Regions from separate parts of the Arthrobacter sp. P1_H7 genome, predicted to be linked through region 1. Evidence: riboswitches for the same ligand, from Rfam matches in the RefSeq annotation. Region 1 holds a riboswitch; each other region holds the start of a gene.
What was found. A riboswitch is a leader RNA that binds a small molecule or an ion and turns the genes downstream of it on or off. The one in region 1 is predicted to bind thiamine pyrophosphate.

Region 1 (3,924 bases):
GTAGCGCATTTCCCCGTCCCAGGGCTTGCCGAGGGCGTGGGTCTGCCGGTGGAAGTGGCGCAGTGACGCCTCGTCCGGGGCGGGCATGGTGCGCAGGATGCCGACCTTGCCCTGGAGCATGAGCGCGGCGGCGGCCATCCCGGTCATGAGTGAAATCTGGGCGTTCCAGTCCTCCACCGGCAGCGGCGGGGCCGCCACGATCCGGTAGCCGCCGTCGGGCAGCTGCTGGATCTCCTGTTCCGGCATGTTCAGGCTCGCGCCGCCGCGCAGGCGTTCCAGTTCCACCCGTTTGATGCCTACTTCTTTCAGCAGCTGCAGCACGGGCGCCGCGGTGCCGGCGTCGAGCTCGGCCTGCACGCCCTTGTAGTTGAGCTTCGCGCGGCTGCGGACCTGTGCCCGGCGCACGAGGACCGAGGCGACCTCTGCCGCGGCGTCGAGCTCGAACTCCCAGACGAAAGCAGCGCACAGCTGCCCGGCGAGCAGGCTGCCGGCGGCCTCGCTGATGATCTCCGGATGCAGCGGAATCCGCCCGTTCGGGGTGTAGAAGGTCTGGCCGCGGCGCCGGGTCTCGGCGTCGAGCGCCCCGCCCGGGGCGACAAAAGAGGGGACGTCGGCGATGGCATAGAAGACCTTGTAGCCGCCATCGCTCCGTTCGATAAACAGTGCCTGATCCAGGTCGGTGGACGACGCCGGATCGATGGTCACGAACTCGACATGCGTCAGGTCAAGGTCCGGGAGCTTGTGCTCGGCCACTGCCGCCTCCGCGTCGCGCAGCACAACTTCGGGGAACGGGCCGGGCAGTTCCAGCGTGGTGCGCAACGCCTTGAGGGCCCCGGCAAGCTGGTTCTGCTGCTCGTGGACACTGGGGGTCAGGCGATGATGGGACACGAAAATCAGGGTAGCCCGATTTCCGCTATTAGTCTTGGACGATGAGCGCAACTGCGGACGATCCGGCCCTCTACAACAGCTTCATCGCCGACCTGCTGGGAGTCTTGGCGTACGGCGAGCTTTCCGCCTTCGAACGGCTGTCCTCGAGTGCCCGGTATTCGCCCACTCTGCATGACCGTGCGGTGCTGGGCAGGATGGCGGTGGTCGAGTTCCAGCATTACGAACTCGTCCGGGCACGGCTCGAGCACATGGGCCTGGACACGGAAGCCGCCATGCTCCCGTTCCAGCCTTCGGTGGACCACTTCCACGAACGCACGCGCCCGTCGGACTGGTACGAAGCCCTCATGAAGGCCTACGTGATCGACACGGTCGCCGCGGACTTTTACGGCGTCGTCGGCCGATACGTCGACACGGCGACCCGGGAGCTGATCGGGCAGGTCCGCTCCACCGGGGAGTCCACGGCCGTGCTGCAGGAGCGCCTCAAAGCGGCCCTGGCCGATGACCCCCGGCTGGCTTCGCGCCTGGCGTTGTGGGCCAGGCGCCTGCTGGGGGAGGTCCTGAACCACGCCCAGCGCGTCAGCGCTGAGCACGCGTTCCTCGGCGGGCTATCGGGGCTGGACGACGCCGGCGCCCGGGCGCTGGTCAACGGCCTGGCGGCCGAGCTCGCAGCGAACCACGCGCACCGGATGACGGAGCTGGGTCTCGCCGGATAGTTCAGTGCCGGCCGGCATTACAGGCCGCGGACCTGCCTAAGATGCGGCGTCCAGCGCCGCCAGCAAGGCTCCTGCGGCGTGGGCCGGATCGGTGGCGTCGGTGATCGCCCGGACCACGACGATCCGCCGGGCACCGGCATTGACTACCTGCTCCACGTTGCTGAGGTCGATCCCGCCGATCGCGAACCACGGCAGCAGGCTCTCGGCCCGGCCGTCGACCTTGCCGGTTCCCTCCGAGTCCGCCCCGCCGACCGCCTGGGCGGCGTAACGCACCAGGTCGAGGCCGACGGCGGCGCGTCCGGGCTTGGTGGGCGTCGCCCACACGGGGCCCACGCAGAAATAATCGAGCCCTTTGCGGCTGGGCGCGGCAGCAATGGCGGCGTCCACTTGCTTCGGGCTGTGGGTGGACAGGCCGATCACGGCATCCTTGCCGAGGAAGCCGCGGGCGGCGTCGAGCGAAATGTCCTTCTGGCCGACATGGAACACCGGAGCCCCGGACAAGGAGGCGATGTCCGCCCGGTCGTTGACGGCCCACAACCGCCCGTGCCGCAGCGCTGCGGCGTGCAGGACCTCCAGCAGTTCCAGTTCCTCGGAGGCCTCGAGCGACTTGTCGCGCAACTGGATGATGTCCACGCCGCCGGCGAAGGCGGCGTCGACGAAGTCCTCGAAGTCGCCGCGGTCCCTGCGGGAGTCGGTGCAGAGATAGAGGCGGGCGGTGGTGTGGAGGGGGTCCTGGCTCATGGGACCAGCCTAGTTCCTCTAAACTGGGCGCATACCGCGGGAGCCCGCAGCAGCCATGTCGCCGCTGCCCGGCTGAGAGGGCGTCAGAGCCGACCGCTTGACCTGATCCGGCTAGTACCGGCGTAGGGAAGGAATTTTTCATGGGCACACGAGCAGGCCGCGCAGCCGAAGCCGCAAATGACGCCGCCGCCCGGATTTGTGACACAGGGCCCGGTACCGCAGAGGGAGTCGCCCCGGGGGATACCAGTGCCGACTACATCACCGCCGACGCAGTCGAGGCGGGGGATCTCAGTGCCGATGTGGCCGTGATCGGCGGCGGGGTGATCGGCCATGGCATAGCGTTCGAGGCCATCCGCGCGGGCCGTTCCGTGGTCCTGATCGATGATGCTCCCGGCAGCGGAGCCAGCTGGGCCGCGGCCGGCATGCTGGCCCCCGTGAGTGAGCTGCACTACCAGGAGGAACAGCTCCTGGAACTGATGCTTGAGGCCTCCCGGTTGTGGCCAGGATTCGCTGCGGCGATCGACGCCGGTGCCGCCGGCACGGAATCCCGGGCAGGTACCGGCTACTTAACGACGCCGACCCTGGCGGTGGGGGCCGACGCGGCGGACCGGCGCGCGCTCGCGGACTTGCGGGAAGTCCAGCAGACCAGCGGCCTCAGCGTGGAACCACTGACAGTGCGCGAGGCACGCACCCGGGAGCCCCTGCTGAGTCCCGGCATCTCGTGTGCCTTCGACATCCCGGCCGACCACCAGGTGGACCCCCGCCTGCTGATCGCCCGGCTCGCCGGCGTACTCGGTGTGGCAGGCGGCAGCTTCGTCCGCCAGCGCGCGGCAGGCCTGCTGTGGCAGGACGGACAGGTGGCGGGTGCGCGGCTGGCCGGCGGCGGTTCCGTGCGGGCTGCGGAAACCGTGGTCGCCAACGGGCTCGGCGCCGCCGGGCTGGAGGAGCTGCCCGCAGGACTGGCGCTGCCGCTGCGCCCCGTCTACGGCGACATCCTCCGGCTTCGCGTGCCCCCGCATCTGCAGCCGCTGCTCACGGCCACCGTGCGGGGCATGGTGCGCGGCGTCCCGGTGTACATCGTCCCCCGCCAGGACGGCACCGTGGTGATCGGGGCCACCCAGCGCGAGGACGGACCCTCGGACCCCCACGCGGTTTCCGCCGGCGGCATCTACCAGCTGCTGCGGGATGCCCAGCAGCTGGTGCCCGCGGTCGCCGAGCTGGAGCTGCTGGAAGCCACGGCGCGGGCCCGGCCCGGCACACCGGACAACGCCCCGCTGTTGGGGCGGGTCGCACGACCGGTCGGCGGGGACGTCCCGGGGCTCATCATCGCCACGGGATTCTTCCGGCACGGCGTCCTGCTGACCCCCGCCGCTGCGGCCGTGTGCCGGCAACTCATGGACTTCACGCCGGACCCGCGCTGGGCCGGGTTCCGCCCCGATCGTTTTTCCCGCATTCCGGATACGTCCGGGGACAGCCCCAAGAAGGAAGCAGCATGAACATCCGACTCAACGGAACGGAGCAGAGCGTCGCCGACGGCGCCTCCGTCTCCACACTCGTCAGCCAGCTCACGGGCCGGAGCATC
Region 2 (3,924 bases), on a different contig from region 1:
GTGCCCGGCGGTTCCATGACCGGCATCTCCCGCAAGCTGCCCGACGTCGAACGCAACCGCCTCAAGCGGATCCTCAAGGACCGCCTGCCCGAGGACGCGGGCGTCATTGTCCGCACCGCGGCCGAGGGTGCGTCCGAGGAAGAGCTGACCCACGACATCAACCGCCTCCGCGCGCAGTGGGAAGGCATCGAGAGCCAGTCGACGTCCACCAAGATCCTCGCCCCCGAGCTGCTCTACGGCGAACCTGACCTGACCATCAAGGTGGTCCGGGACGTCTTCAACGAGGACTTCTCCAAGCTGATCGTCTCCGGCGAGGAAGCCTGGGACACCATCGAGGCCTACGTCACCTACGTCGCACCGGACCTCGTGGGCCGGCTCGAGAAGTGGACCAAGGACACGGACATCTTCGCGGCCTGGCGCATCGACGAGCAGATCCACAAGGCCCTGGACCGGAAGGTCTTCCTGCCCTCTGGCGGTTCGCTCGTGATCGACCGCACCGAAGCCATGACCGTGGTGGACGTCAACACCGGCAAGTTCACCGGCTCCGGCGGCAACCTCGAGGAAACCGTCACCAAAAACAACCTGGAAGCGGCCGAAGAAGTCGTCCGGCAGCTGCGCCTGCGCGATATCGGCGGCATCATCGTGATCGACTTCATCGACATGGTGCTCGAATCCAACCGCGACCTCGTGCTGCGCCGCATGGTGGAGTGCCTGGGCCGGGACCGGACCAAGCACCAGGTGGCCGAGGTGACCTCGCTGGGCCTCGTGCAGATGACCCGCAAGCGGATGGGCACCGGGCTGCTGGAAGTCTTCGGCGAGCAGTGCGAAACGTGTGCGGGCCGCGGCATCGTCACCCACGACGAGCCGGTGGAACACCGCCGCGCCAACACGGTCGCCGCGGAGCACTACGTGCCGCGCACCGAGGCGCAGCCTGCTGCCCGCACGGAACGCAAGAGCCGTCGCCGCGGCAGGGGAGGCCAGGGCGCGGAGACCGCGCCGGCCGCACCCGCACCCGCCCACGCCGAGCCCACCGAGGCCGAACGCCACGCCAAGGCCGAAGCCACCCGTGCCGCGCTGGCCAACATCGCTGCCGCGGCGCACGCCGCGCACCTGCACGACGGGGAGGCAGCCGCAGCCAGCGACGCCGGGGCCCGCCAGGCCGCCGTCGACGCCGTCACGCAGCTCGCAGCCGCCGACGAGGCAGCCGGCCGCCCCGCAACGGTGCTGACGTTTGGCGGCGAGCAGGTGGCCCTGCCCTTCGTCGAGCACGCCGAGGACGCGCCGTCACCTGCCCTGACCCTGGACCTGCTGACCGAGGCCTTCGCCAACCTGGGCGAGGCCGAGGCCGGCAAGCAGGCCGAGGACTTGACGGCCGGCCAGGCAGCGGCTGTTGCCGCCCCGGAAGCCACGGCGCCCGAGGCGCCGTCGGCCGTGCGCGTTGCGGAGGCGCCGGCGTCACGCACAGCCGACACCACGCGCGGCCGCCGCGGGCGCCGCAACCGGAGTGCAAGCCGCGCCCAGGGCGCGGCCAACGAAACCTCCGTGGAACACCGCGAGGCAACCCGGCCGGCCGCGGCCGGATCGGTTCACGAGGCCAAGGCTCCCGCTGCGGCCAGGCCTGCGTCCGTCCCGGCCGGCAACGAGCCGATCATCCTCGGCGTCGGCGTGCCGGCGTCGGAGCTGTAGTCCTCCGCGACTGACCACGTCCCCGACCGGTCACCCTTTCGACTGGTCGGGCTGCGGGTCCGGGTCCAAGCGGGCGTAACAAACGTCCGCCCAGGCCCGGGCCCGCCCGTGCGTTAACGGGGCCACAGGGTGGCAGCGGCTAGGCTGGAACACTGACACGGGGTGCCGGGCATCGGGCCGGCTGAGATCCAGACCCGTTGAACCTGTCCGGTTAGCACCGGCGAAGGGATGTCTGCCTTGTCCGCGAGATCGAATCCGTCCGAGTTCCTGCCCGGCGAGTTTCTGCCGGCCAATTTTCTGCACAGCGAGCCTCTGCCGGCGCCGCCGCGCATTCCCCGCGTGCTGGCCATCGCCGGCTCCGATCCCTCCGGCGGGGCCGGAATCCAGGCCGACCTGAAGAGCATCGCGGCGAACGGCGGCTACGGCATGGCCGCCATCACCGCCCTGACAGCGCAGAACACCCAGGGCGTGCGCGCCGTCCACGTCCCCCCGGCAGCGTTCCTCACGGCGCAGCTGGACGCCATCAGCGACGACATCGGCATCGACGCGGTCAAGATCGGCATGCTCGGTGACGCGGCCGTGATCGACGCCGTCCGCAGCTGGCTGGAAAAGGTGCGCCCCGCCGTCGTCGTCCTGGACCCGGTGATGGTCGCCACCAGCGGTGACCGGCTCCTGCAGGAATCGGCCGAGGCCGCCCTGAAGTCCCTCCTGCCGCTGGCGGACCTCATCACGCCCAACCTCGCTGAACTCGCCATCCTGCTCAAGGAACCCGTCGCGGCCGACTGGGCCGAGGCCCTGGCGCAGGGCAAGCGGCTGGCCGCCCTGACCGGCACCACCGTCCTGGTTAAGGGCGGCCACCTCCAGGGCGGCGAGCCCGGGGACTCCGACGCCGCCGCCGCAGGCAACGACGCCGCGGACGGCTGCCCGGATGCGCTGGTCAACACCGGCGGCGTGCTCGGCCAGGAAACGGTGGTGGTGCCGGGGGAGCGGATCGCGACGCGCAACAGCCACGGCACCGGCTGCTCCCTGTCCTCGGCCATGGCCACCGTGCAGGCCCGGGTGGGGGACTGGGAAGCGGCGCTGCGGGAAGTCAAGCCGTGGCTGCTGGGCGCGCTCCGCGAAGCCTCGGTCCTGGACGTCGGCACCGGCAACGGCCCGGTCCACCACTTCCACCACCTGCAGCAACTCCAGGACGGGCAGCAACTCCGCGACGGGCAGTGCCGCCCGGCCGGACACGTTCCGGCAGCGGGGGAGTTCGCCGCAGCCCTGCGCGCAGGAGCCGCGGGCGATCTTGAAGCCATCTACGCCCTGGACTTCGTCCGCGGACTGGCCGACGGGTCCTTGCCCGAGCACGAGTTCGCGTACTACCTCGCCCAGGACGCCATCTACCTCAACGGCTACTCCCGGGTCCTGGCCCGGGCCGCCGCGATTGCCCCCACCGAGGCCGAGCAGCTGTTCTGGGCCCGCTCGGCGCAGACCTGCCTGGAAGTCGAATCCGAGCTGCACCGTTCCTGGCTCAGCACCCGCCCCACGGACTCCACCCTGGGCCCGGTCACGAAATCGTATGTGGACCACCTGCTGGCCGCCTCGGTGTCCGGCAGCTACGGGGTCCTCGTGGCGGCGGCACTGCCGTGCTTCTGGCTCTACGCCGAGGTCGGTTCCACGCTGCACCGGGAATTCCTGGCCGGCGGCGCCCCCGGGGAGCACCCCTACGCCGACTGGCTGAAGACGTACGCCGATGAGGACTTCGCCGCCGCGACCCGGCAGGCCATCGCTTACACGGACACGGCGGCCAGGCGGGCATCGGAGAGCGAGCGGGTGGCCATGGCGCTGGCTTTCCGGCAGTCATCGCGCTACGAAGTGGACTTCTTCGACGCGCCGCGGCTGTACGCCTGACACGAGCTGGCCCGGACTACCGGTACGATGGTGGGGCACGGTTCCGGAAGTCGTTGCGGCAACACAGCTCAGGATGGTCAAGATCCCGGCCAAGAACATTGGCAGGGTCTTTGCATCAGGAGGTTGTGGCGCCTATCACGGACTACCCGCCGGAACCAGCCTCATTTGCGGCCGAAGGCAAAATTAGCGTATTCTAGATCTTCGGTGCTTACGCCAACACTTGGGTTATGACCCTGAGAACAGTCCGCTTGGAATTCCAAATGGATTTGTTCCGGGGATAGCTCATGGGTTCCCCCGGGGAATCCACCGGCGTTGAGGCACAGCGTGAGCCGGTCCAAACAA
Region 3 (3,924 bases), on a different contig from region 1:
GTGCTCGTGGCGCGCATTTTCTATCTGCCCCCGGTGGAACTCGGCGGCCGCTTCAACGTGCTCCGCGCCGTGCCCTTCGCCCTCATCTTCCTTGGAAAAGTCGTCGCGGCAAGCTTCCAGGTCATGTACCTGGCCGTGGTCCGCGGCCCGGACGTGGTCAGCGCAATCGTCGCCGTGCCGCTCCGGAGCCATTCGGACCTTCTGGTCACGGCCACCGGGCATGTGATCTCGCTGATTCCCGGGTCCCTCGTGGTGGAGGTGGACAGGTCAACGTCCACGCTCTACATCCACGGCATCAACGTCCGCAATGCCGGGGACGCAGCCAAGCTGCGCAAAGAGGTCCGGGACACCGAGGCCGGGCTGATCCGGATCATGGGGACCAAAGACGAACTTTCCGCACTGACACAGGAGATCGCCGCATGATGCAGACCGTCCTGACGGTGACCGCCGTCGTACTGTCCCTGGCCGCCGCGGGGGCGATCGTCAGGATCGCGCGGGGGCCCTCGCTGCTGGACCGGGTTCTCGCCGCAGACGTGTTGCTGGCCATCTTCGGCGCAGCCTTGTGCATCGACATGGCCGCCAACCGGCACCTCAACAACCTGATGCTGCTCGTTGCGATTTCCCTGATCGGCTTCGTCGGCTCGGTCACCGTAGCCCGGTTCGTGGCCGACAGGCGGGAGGGCGTCCGTGAATCCTGACATAGTGATCGACGCCGTCTCCGGCGTGTTCATGGTGACCGGTGCCCTGATGTCCCTCGCCGCCGCCATCGGGCTGCTGCGGTTCCCGGACCTCATGAGCAGGATGCACGCGGCCACCAAACCGCAGGTCCTCGGCCTGTTCCTGCTGCTGGCGGCGCTCGGCCTGCAGATGCGCACCTGGTCGGTGTGGCCCGTCCTGCTGGTGGCCTGGCTCTTCCAGCTGCTCACCGTCCCCGTGTCCGCCCACATGGTGGGCCGGGCCGGCTACCGGACCAAGCACCTGCACCCGGAGCTGCTGAGCTCCGATGAGCTCGAGGCCGTAGTCCAGAAGGCCGCCCGGCAGGCGGCCACGCACGGAGCGGACGACGACGAAGCCGGCCGCTGAACCCGTTGGCCGGCGCCGTGGCCAGCGCTTCGACCGCAGCGGCCGGGACAGCGGCTAGTCGGGTCCGGTCAGACGATGTCCTGGGTCTTCGCGAAGCGGGTGATCGCGCGCTGGGTGCCGCGGTTGGCGAGCACCTGGATGATGGCGCTGACCGATGCGGAGATCAGCGCGAAGGTCAGGGCCGAGCGCAGGGTGGTGGGGACGTCGTCCTCCTGGCCCTTGGGCGGCTTGTTGCCCGTCGACTTCTCCCAGATGGTGTCCACGAGCTTGGTGCCGGCAAAGCCGGCGAGGAGGCTGACGCCGGTGCCGAGCAGCTTGATGAGGATGTTCATTCTTCGGTCTCCTTGGGACGGGAACGGTTTTTCCCCTAGCCTAGCGTTCCGGGGTGAGGACCATCCGCAGGGCCTCGACCACCAGTTCGTGATCCGTCTTCTGGGGCAGGCCGGAGACGGTGACAACGGCAACGGCACCCGTGCCGCGCACGTAGACGGGGAACGCCCCGCCGTGGGCGGCGAACTCCGACTGGTCCCACCAGGCGTTGTCCTCGATCCTTCCGCCTGCAGCGCGGGCCCGGAGGCCCACCAGCAGGGACGGGACCTCGTACCGCATGGCGGTGCGCTTCTTGGCGTTGATCCAGCGTTCGTTGTCCGGTGTGGCGCCGTCCAGCGCGGCGTGAAAGAGCACCTGCTCGCCTTTGGTGATGTCGACGGCGATGGGCAGCGAGCGTTGCCTGCCCAGCTCGACAAGGAGGAGCCCGAGGTCCAGGGCGTCATCCTTGCTGAACGACGCGAACTGGAGCGCCTCCATCTCGGCCAGCACGCGGCCGATGAGCGCCGCCAGGGAACCCTGCGGCTGCGGCTCCCTCGAATCGGGATCGTATTCCCCGGAGGGACCTTGTGTGGCCGGTGAGTGCGACAAAATATTCCAGCTTTCCGGTGGGTGATGAGGCCGCCCGCTGGCGGGTCCGGGTGTCCGACACGACGACTCTACCAAGATGGTTTTCCCGGCCGCCGGGACCGCCGCAGTCCGGTCCACGATTGTGACGGCACCCCACTGAAAACCCGGCCGTCCGGGTGTAAACTGAGCCAGCCCACAAGGGCGAAAACAATTACGACAGGGGAGCGCCGCCGTCGGGCATCGCCGGCAAAATCCGGGGAAACCTTTGGTGGGCGCTGAGAGTGCGGACAGCCGCAGACCCTCGAACCTGATCCGGTTAGTACCGGCGCAAGGGAGTCGAGTTCTCAGGGTGCGCGGAGGGCGGCGGAAGCCGAGTCCGGCCGGAGCACCCTCCCCTCCTGTTCCTCAGGAGGACGACATGACAGATATTTCAGCACAGCATGGTTCCGCCAGCCGTTCATCCGCCCGGCGCAACTTCAGCTGGCGCGTGGTGGACATTGTGGTGGCCGCGTTGATCGCCGTAGCCGGCGGCGTCATTTTCTGGGCCTGGTCCCAGGGCGCGAACCTGATCTCGACTCCGGTCAACGCGGTCTACCCGCCGCTGAGCGGACTCTACGCCGGCGGGTGGATGATCCCGGCGGTGCTGGGGATGCTCATCATCCGCAAGCCGGGCGCCGCGCTCTTCTGCGAGACCGTCGCGGCCACGGGCGAACTCATCATGGGCTCGCAGTACGGCACCACGGTGCTGATTTCCGGCATCCTGCAGGGCCTCGGCGCCGAACTGGTCTTCGCGGCCTTCCTCTACAAGAAGTTCAACCTGCCCGTCTCCGTGCTGGCCGGCGCCGGCGCGGGCCTCTTCTGCGGCCTGAACGATTCCTTCCTGCCGTGGGGCTGGAACATCGCCTACGAAGCCGGCGACAAGCTCGCCTACATCGTCTTCACCACGATCTCCGGCGCAGTGATTGCCGGCGGACTGGCCTGGCTCGCCACCCGCGGCCTGGCGAAGACCGGAGTGCTGGGCTCCTTTGCCTCCCGCAAGGCCGCCACGGAGCCCGTCTTCTCCTGAGCCCCGTCGCGGAATCCTGCAGAGAACCATGAGATCTTCACCGGGCGTCCGGCCGGCCGCTGTCACGGCCCGCGGCTGGGGCTGGCGGCACGCCGGACGGACCCGGCCCGCGGTCAGCGGCCTTGACCTGGGCATCCGGCCGGGGGAGCGCGTGCTCCTGCTGGGGCCCTCCGGCGCCGGCAAGTCGACGTTGCTCCACGCCCTGGCCGGCGTGCTGGGCGACGGCGCGGCCGGCGACTCCGGCGACTCCGGCGAAGCCGAGAACACAGACGAGACCGGCAGCCTGCTGATCGACGGCGCCGCGCCACGGGCGCAGCGCGGCCGCGCCGGGCTGGTGCAGCAGGACCCGGAAACACAGGTGGTGCTGTCCCGTCTCGGCGACGACGTCGCCTTCGGGGCGGAGAACCTGGCCGTCCCGGCAGCGGAGATCTGGCCGCGCGTGCGCGAGGCCCTCGACGACGTCGGGCTGGGCCGGCTGCCGCTGGACCATCCGACGTCGGCCCTCTCCGGTGGACAAAAGCAACGGCTGGCGCTGGCCGGGATCCTCGCGATGCGGCCAGGGCTGCTGCTGCTGGACGAGCCGACCGCCAACCTCGACCCCGCGGGCGTCCTGGAGGTCCGCGACGCCGTCGGCCGTTGTCTGGACAAGACGGGCGCCACGCTGGTGGTCGTGGAGCACCGGGTGGGGGTCTGGAAAGACCTTGTGGACAGGATCGTGGTGCTGCAGCCAGGGTCCGCCACGGACTCCGCGGTCTTAATCGACGGGCCCCCGGACCGGGTCCTGGCCGAGGCGCGGGACATGCTCATCGGTGCGGGCGTCTGGGTGCCGGGCCACGTCCCGGCGACGCGGATGCGGCTGCCGGCGCGGGGCGCGGGAC
Region 4 (3,924 bases), on a different contig from region 1:
TGGAGCAGTTCGACGAGCGCGAGATCGACCGCGTCGAGGCCATTGTCCGCTCGATGACCCCGCACGAGCGCGTGGCTCCGAAGATCATCAACGGCTCCCGCCGGGCCCGTATTGCCCGCGGTTCCGGCGTGCACGTCTCCGAGGTCAACGGACTGCTGGAACGCTTTGCCCAGGCCCAGAAGATGATGAAGAAGATGGCCGCCGGCGGCGGGATGCCCGGCATGCCGGGGATGCCCGGCATGGGCGGCGGGGCTCGCAAGGGCGCCAAGCCCGCACCCAAGAAGAAGGCCCGCTCCGGCAACCCGGCCAAGGCGGCGCAGGAACTGCGCGACGCTGAGGCCAGGCGTGCCGCCGGCCCCAAGGCGCTGCCCACCGGAGCCTCGTTCGGCCAGCAGGGCGGCGACTTCGACCCGTCCCAGCTGAACCTGCCCAAGGGCTTCGACAAGTTCCTCGGCGGCAGCAAGTAGCCGCAAGTGCTGACGGCCGCCGGCACTGTGTCGCCGGCGGCATCAGCACTGAAGTGCCATAGGGTTAGACAATGTTCAAGCAGCGCGTAGTCTTCGTCCACGGGGACGGCAGCTTCGGCGCCGCCGCGTGGCCAAAACAGCACGGAATGGCGCTGGACTACGACGCCCTGTTCCTGCGGCGGCACGGGTTTGACGCCGTCGCCGAACCGCTCGAATCCAACTTCGCCGCCGACGCCGCCATCGTGCTCGCGTCGCTGGCAGACGACGGGCGCGGCGAGGCCGGCGGCCACGTGGTGGCCCACTCGCAGGGCGCGATCGCCGCGATGATGGCCGCCGTCGAGCGGCCCGACCTCGTCCAGTCGCTGACCCTGGTGGAACCTGCCTGCCTGTCCCTGACCGCGGAACTCCCGGCCACCGCCGCGCACCGGGCCCTCATGCAGCCGCTCTTCGACGTCCGCCACAACCTTAGCGACGACGACTTCCAGCGGGAGTTCATCCGCCGCGCGTTCGCGGCGGATGCCCCCGGGGCCACGACGCCGGAAGCCCTCCGGGCGGCGCGCCGGCTCCGCCTGCAGGCGCCGTCATGGGAAGCCCCGCTGCAGATCGTGCCGGGCGTGCCGACCCTGGTCCTGACCGGCGGCTGGGAACCGCTGTATGAGGAAATCGCCGGCTACCTGCGCGAGACCGGCGCCCTGCACCGGACCGCGCCGGGAGGGCACCGGCCCCAGGATTCAGCCGAAGGGGACCGGGCCATCCGCTCCTACATCGCCGGGGTCAGCCGGCGCCAGCACGCCCGGGCCTCCTAGGAAGCTGCGGGTCCGCCCACCGAGGGCTGCGGCAGGTAGACCCTGCCGCCCGAGGCGAGGAACTCGTTGCTCTTCGCCCGCATTCCGGCCGCCCTCTCTGTAAGGGCGGCCTGCGAGTCTGCTGATCCGTATTCGTCCCGGATGTCCTGGCTGATCCGCATGGAGCAGAACTTCGGACCGCACATCGAGCAGAAGTGGGCCGTCTTGGCCGGCTCGGCGGGAAGCGTCTCATCGTGGAAGGCCTCTGCCGTCACCGGGTCCAGGGACAGCGCGAACTGGTCCCGCCAGCGGAATTCGAACCTTGCCTTGGACAGGGCATCGTCGCGTTCGTGCGCGCCGGGGTGGCCTTTGGCGAGGTCCGCGGCATGGGCCGCGATCTTGTAGGTGATCACACCCGTCTTCACGTCGTCCTTGTTCGGCAGTCCGAGGTGTTCCTTGGGCGTGACGTAGCAGAGCATGGCGGTGCCGTAGCGGGCGATCTCGGTGGCGCCGATCGCCGAGGTGATGTGGTCATATCCCGGTGCGATGTCCGTGACCAGCGGCCCGAGTGTGTAAAACGGGGCGCCCTTGCAGAGTTCCTGCTGGCGCTCCACGTTTTCCCGGACGAGGTGGAAGGGCACGTGCCCGGGGCCCTCCACCATGACCTGCACATCGAATTCCCAGGCCCGCTGCGTGAGCTCAGCCAGGGTGTCCAGTTCGGCGAACTGTGCCGCGTCGTTGGCATCCGCCGTCGCGCCCGGCCGCAGCCCGTCGCCCAGGGAGAAGGCGACGTCGTACCGCGCGAAGATCTCGCACAGCTCGTCGAAGTGGGTGTACAGGAAGTTCTCCCGATGGTGCGCCAGGCACCAGCCGGCCATGATGGAACCGCCCCGGGACACGATGCCGGTGACCCGGTTGGCCGTCAGGGGTACATACCGCAGCAGGACCCCGGCGTGGATGGTCATGTAGTCCACGCCCTGCTCGCACTGTTCGATCACGGTGTCCCGGAAGATCTCCCAGGTCAGGGTGTTCGCCTCGCCGTTGACCTTCTCCAGCGCCTGGTAGATCGGGACCGTGCCGATGGGGACGGGGGAGTTGCGGATGATCCACTCGCGCGTGGTGTGGATGTCGTCCCCGGTGGAGAGGTCCATGACGGTGTCCGCGCCCCACTGCGTGGCCCACTGGAGTTTGTCGACCTCCTCGGCGATGGAGCTGGTCACGGCGGAATTGCCGATATTGGCGTTGATTTTCACCAGGAACGCCTTGCCGATGATCATCGGCTCGGATTCGGGGTGGTTGACGTTGTTGGGAATGATCGCCCGGCCCGCGGCCACCTCGCTGCGCACCAGCTCCACATCGCAGTTCTCGCGCAGCGCGACGAACCGCATTTCCTGGGTGATGACACCGTCCCGGGCGTACCGCATCTGCGTGACGGTCCTGCCCTCGACGGCCCGGCGCGGCACCGGCCGGCCGCCCCGCCACTCGGCCGACGCCGCACCGCGGCGCACCGCCGACTTGCCGTCGTCGAGCAGCTCCCGTTCCCGGCCGGCGTAGGGTTCGGTGTCCGCCCTGGCCTCAATCCAGGGCGTGCGGAACGGCTCCAGCCCGCGGACCGGATCGCTGCCCGGTCCGGCCGTGCGGTACACCCGGAACGGCGGGTTCCGGACACCGCCCGGCGAGGGTTCCAGGGCGATTTCGGTCACCGGGACGCGGATGCCGTGGTCCGGGTCCGTGGTGAAGGCCAGCGAGTGGGACTTCAGCGACTGTGTGGGGGCCGCAGGCTGGTTTTGGACAGGGCTGTGCTGTGTCAGTTGGGTGTTCACGGAAATACTCACTTCCTTCGCCGGCATTACCCGGACAGGTTCAACGGTCGCAGGCTGCGTCAGCCCGATCTCAGCCCCTGCAGGGGCACCCGTGTGGTCGTAGACGAAGCTACCATGCGCCTCCGGCCGGCCGTCGAGTGTGACGCGGACGGTAGGACCGCGGTGTTAGCGTGGCACTGTGACCCCGCCCAAGGCCGTGCCCCGCATCAGGACGGCGGCGCCGGAAGATTTCCCGGCGTTGACGGCTATCGAGGCCGTGGCAGACGGCGTCCTGATAAAGGAACTGGGGAACCGGGCGCTCCCGGCTCCGGAGTTGACGACGCCGGTCGAGCCGCTGTTCATACTGGTCGCCGGAACCCCGCCTGTAGGCTTTGCCCGCGTTGACGCACTCGGCGGCCAGGCCCATCTGGAGCAACTCTCCGTACAGCCGGACTTCGGCAGGCGGGGGATCGGACGGTCGCTGGTGGAGGCGGCCCTCGACGCTGCCCGGGACCGCGGCTATCCCTGGATGACGCTTTGCACTTCCCAGCCGTTCCGTTCAACGCCCCGTTTTACGCGAGCTGCGGGTTCGAGGAATTCGCCCGGCCGGGGCCGGCGCTGGCTGCCCTGCAGATCCACGAAGCGCAGCTGGGGCTCGATGATCTGGGCCCGGATTGTCATGCGGATTAGGCTTTAGGCCATGACCAGCATCATCGAGTTCAGCGGGCCCATCCTCACGGCGGCGGACCAAATCGGCCACGGGCTGTGGTCGGTGGAGGGCCGGTTGACCTTCCACCGGCCCGCGGCCGCGCCGGAGCTCGTGCTCGACGGCTGGGTCATTCCCGGCCTCGTGGACGCGCACTGCCACAT

Region 2: linked by a shared signal. The riboswitch ahead of AC1DXI_RS07625 (bifunctional hydroxymethylpyrimidine kinase/phosphomethylpyrimidine kinase) and the one ahead of thiO (glycine oxidase ThiO) in region 1 are both predicted to bind thiamine pyrophosphate.
Region 3: linked by a shared signal. The riboswitch ahead of AC1DXI_RS11920 (ECF transporter S component) and the one ahead of thiO (glycine oxidase ThiO) in region 1 are both predicted to bind thiamine pyrophosphate.
Region 4: linked by a shared signal. The riboswitch ahead of thiC (phosphomethylpyrimidine synthase ThiC) and the one ahead of thiO (glycine oxidase ThiO) in region 1 are both predicted to bind thiamine pyrophosphate.

Annotation. Positions count from the first base shown of each region.
Region 1 covers NZ_JBFUCO010000017.1:2,682-6,605, reverse strand. The annotation lists gene AC1DXI_RS16575 (RNB domain-containing ribonuclease) at 1-888, opposite strand, end outside; gene AC1DXI_RS16570 (ferritin-like fold-containing protein) at 930-1,601, shown strand; gene thiE (thiamine phosphate synthase) at 1,638-2,342, opposite strand; TPP riboswitch at 2,369-2,489, shown strand; gene thiO (glycine oxidase ThiO) at 2,483-3,838, shown strand; gene thiS (sulfur carrier protein ThiS) at 3,835-3,924, shown strand, end outside.
Region 2 covers NZ_JBFUCO010000005.1:259,936-263,859, forward strand. The annotation lists gene AC1DXI_RS07620 (Rne/Rng family ribonuclease) at 1-1,686, shown strand, start outside; TPP riboswitch at 1,835-1,932, shown strand; gene AC1DXI_RS07625 (bifunctional hydroxymethylpyrimidine kinase/phosphomethylpyrimidine kinase) at 1,915-3,582, shown strand.
Region 3 covers NZ_JBFUCO010000010.1:217,481-221,404, reverse strand. The annotation lists gene AC1DXI_RS11945 (Na+/H+ antiporter subunit E) at 1-423, shown strand, start outside; gene AC1DXI_RS11940 (MrpF/PhaF family protein) at 420-698, shown strand; gene mnhG (monovalent cation/H(+) antiporter subunit G) at 730-1,083, shown strand; gene AC1DXI_RS11930 (DUF4235 domain-containing protein) at 1,152-1,415, opposite strand; gene AC1DXI_RS11925 (heme-degrading domain-containing protein) at 1,456-2,001, opposite strand; TPP riboswitch at 2,189-2,332, shown strand; gene AC1DXI_RS11920 (ECF transporter S component) at 2,399-3,046, shown strand; gene AC1DXI_RS11915 (ABC transporter ATP-binding protein) at 3,075-3,924, shown strand, end outside.
Region 4 covers NZ_JBFUCO010000005.1:155,064-158,987, forward strand. The annotation lists gene ffh (signal recognition particle protein) at 1-467, shown strand, start outside; gene AC1DXI_RS07080 (alpha/beta fold hydrolase) at 539-1,273, shown strand; gene thiC (phosphomethylpyrimidine synthase ThiC) at 1,270-3,075, opposite strand; TPP riboswitch at 3,071-3,178, opposite strand; gene AC1DXI_RS07090 (GNAT family N-acetyltransferase) at 3,254-3,751, shown strand; gene AC1DXI_RS07095 (amidohydrolase family protein) at 3,755-3,924, shown strand, end outside.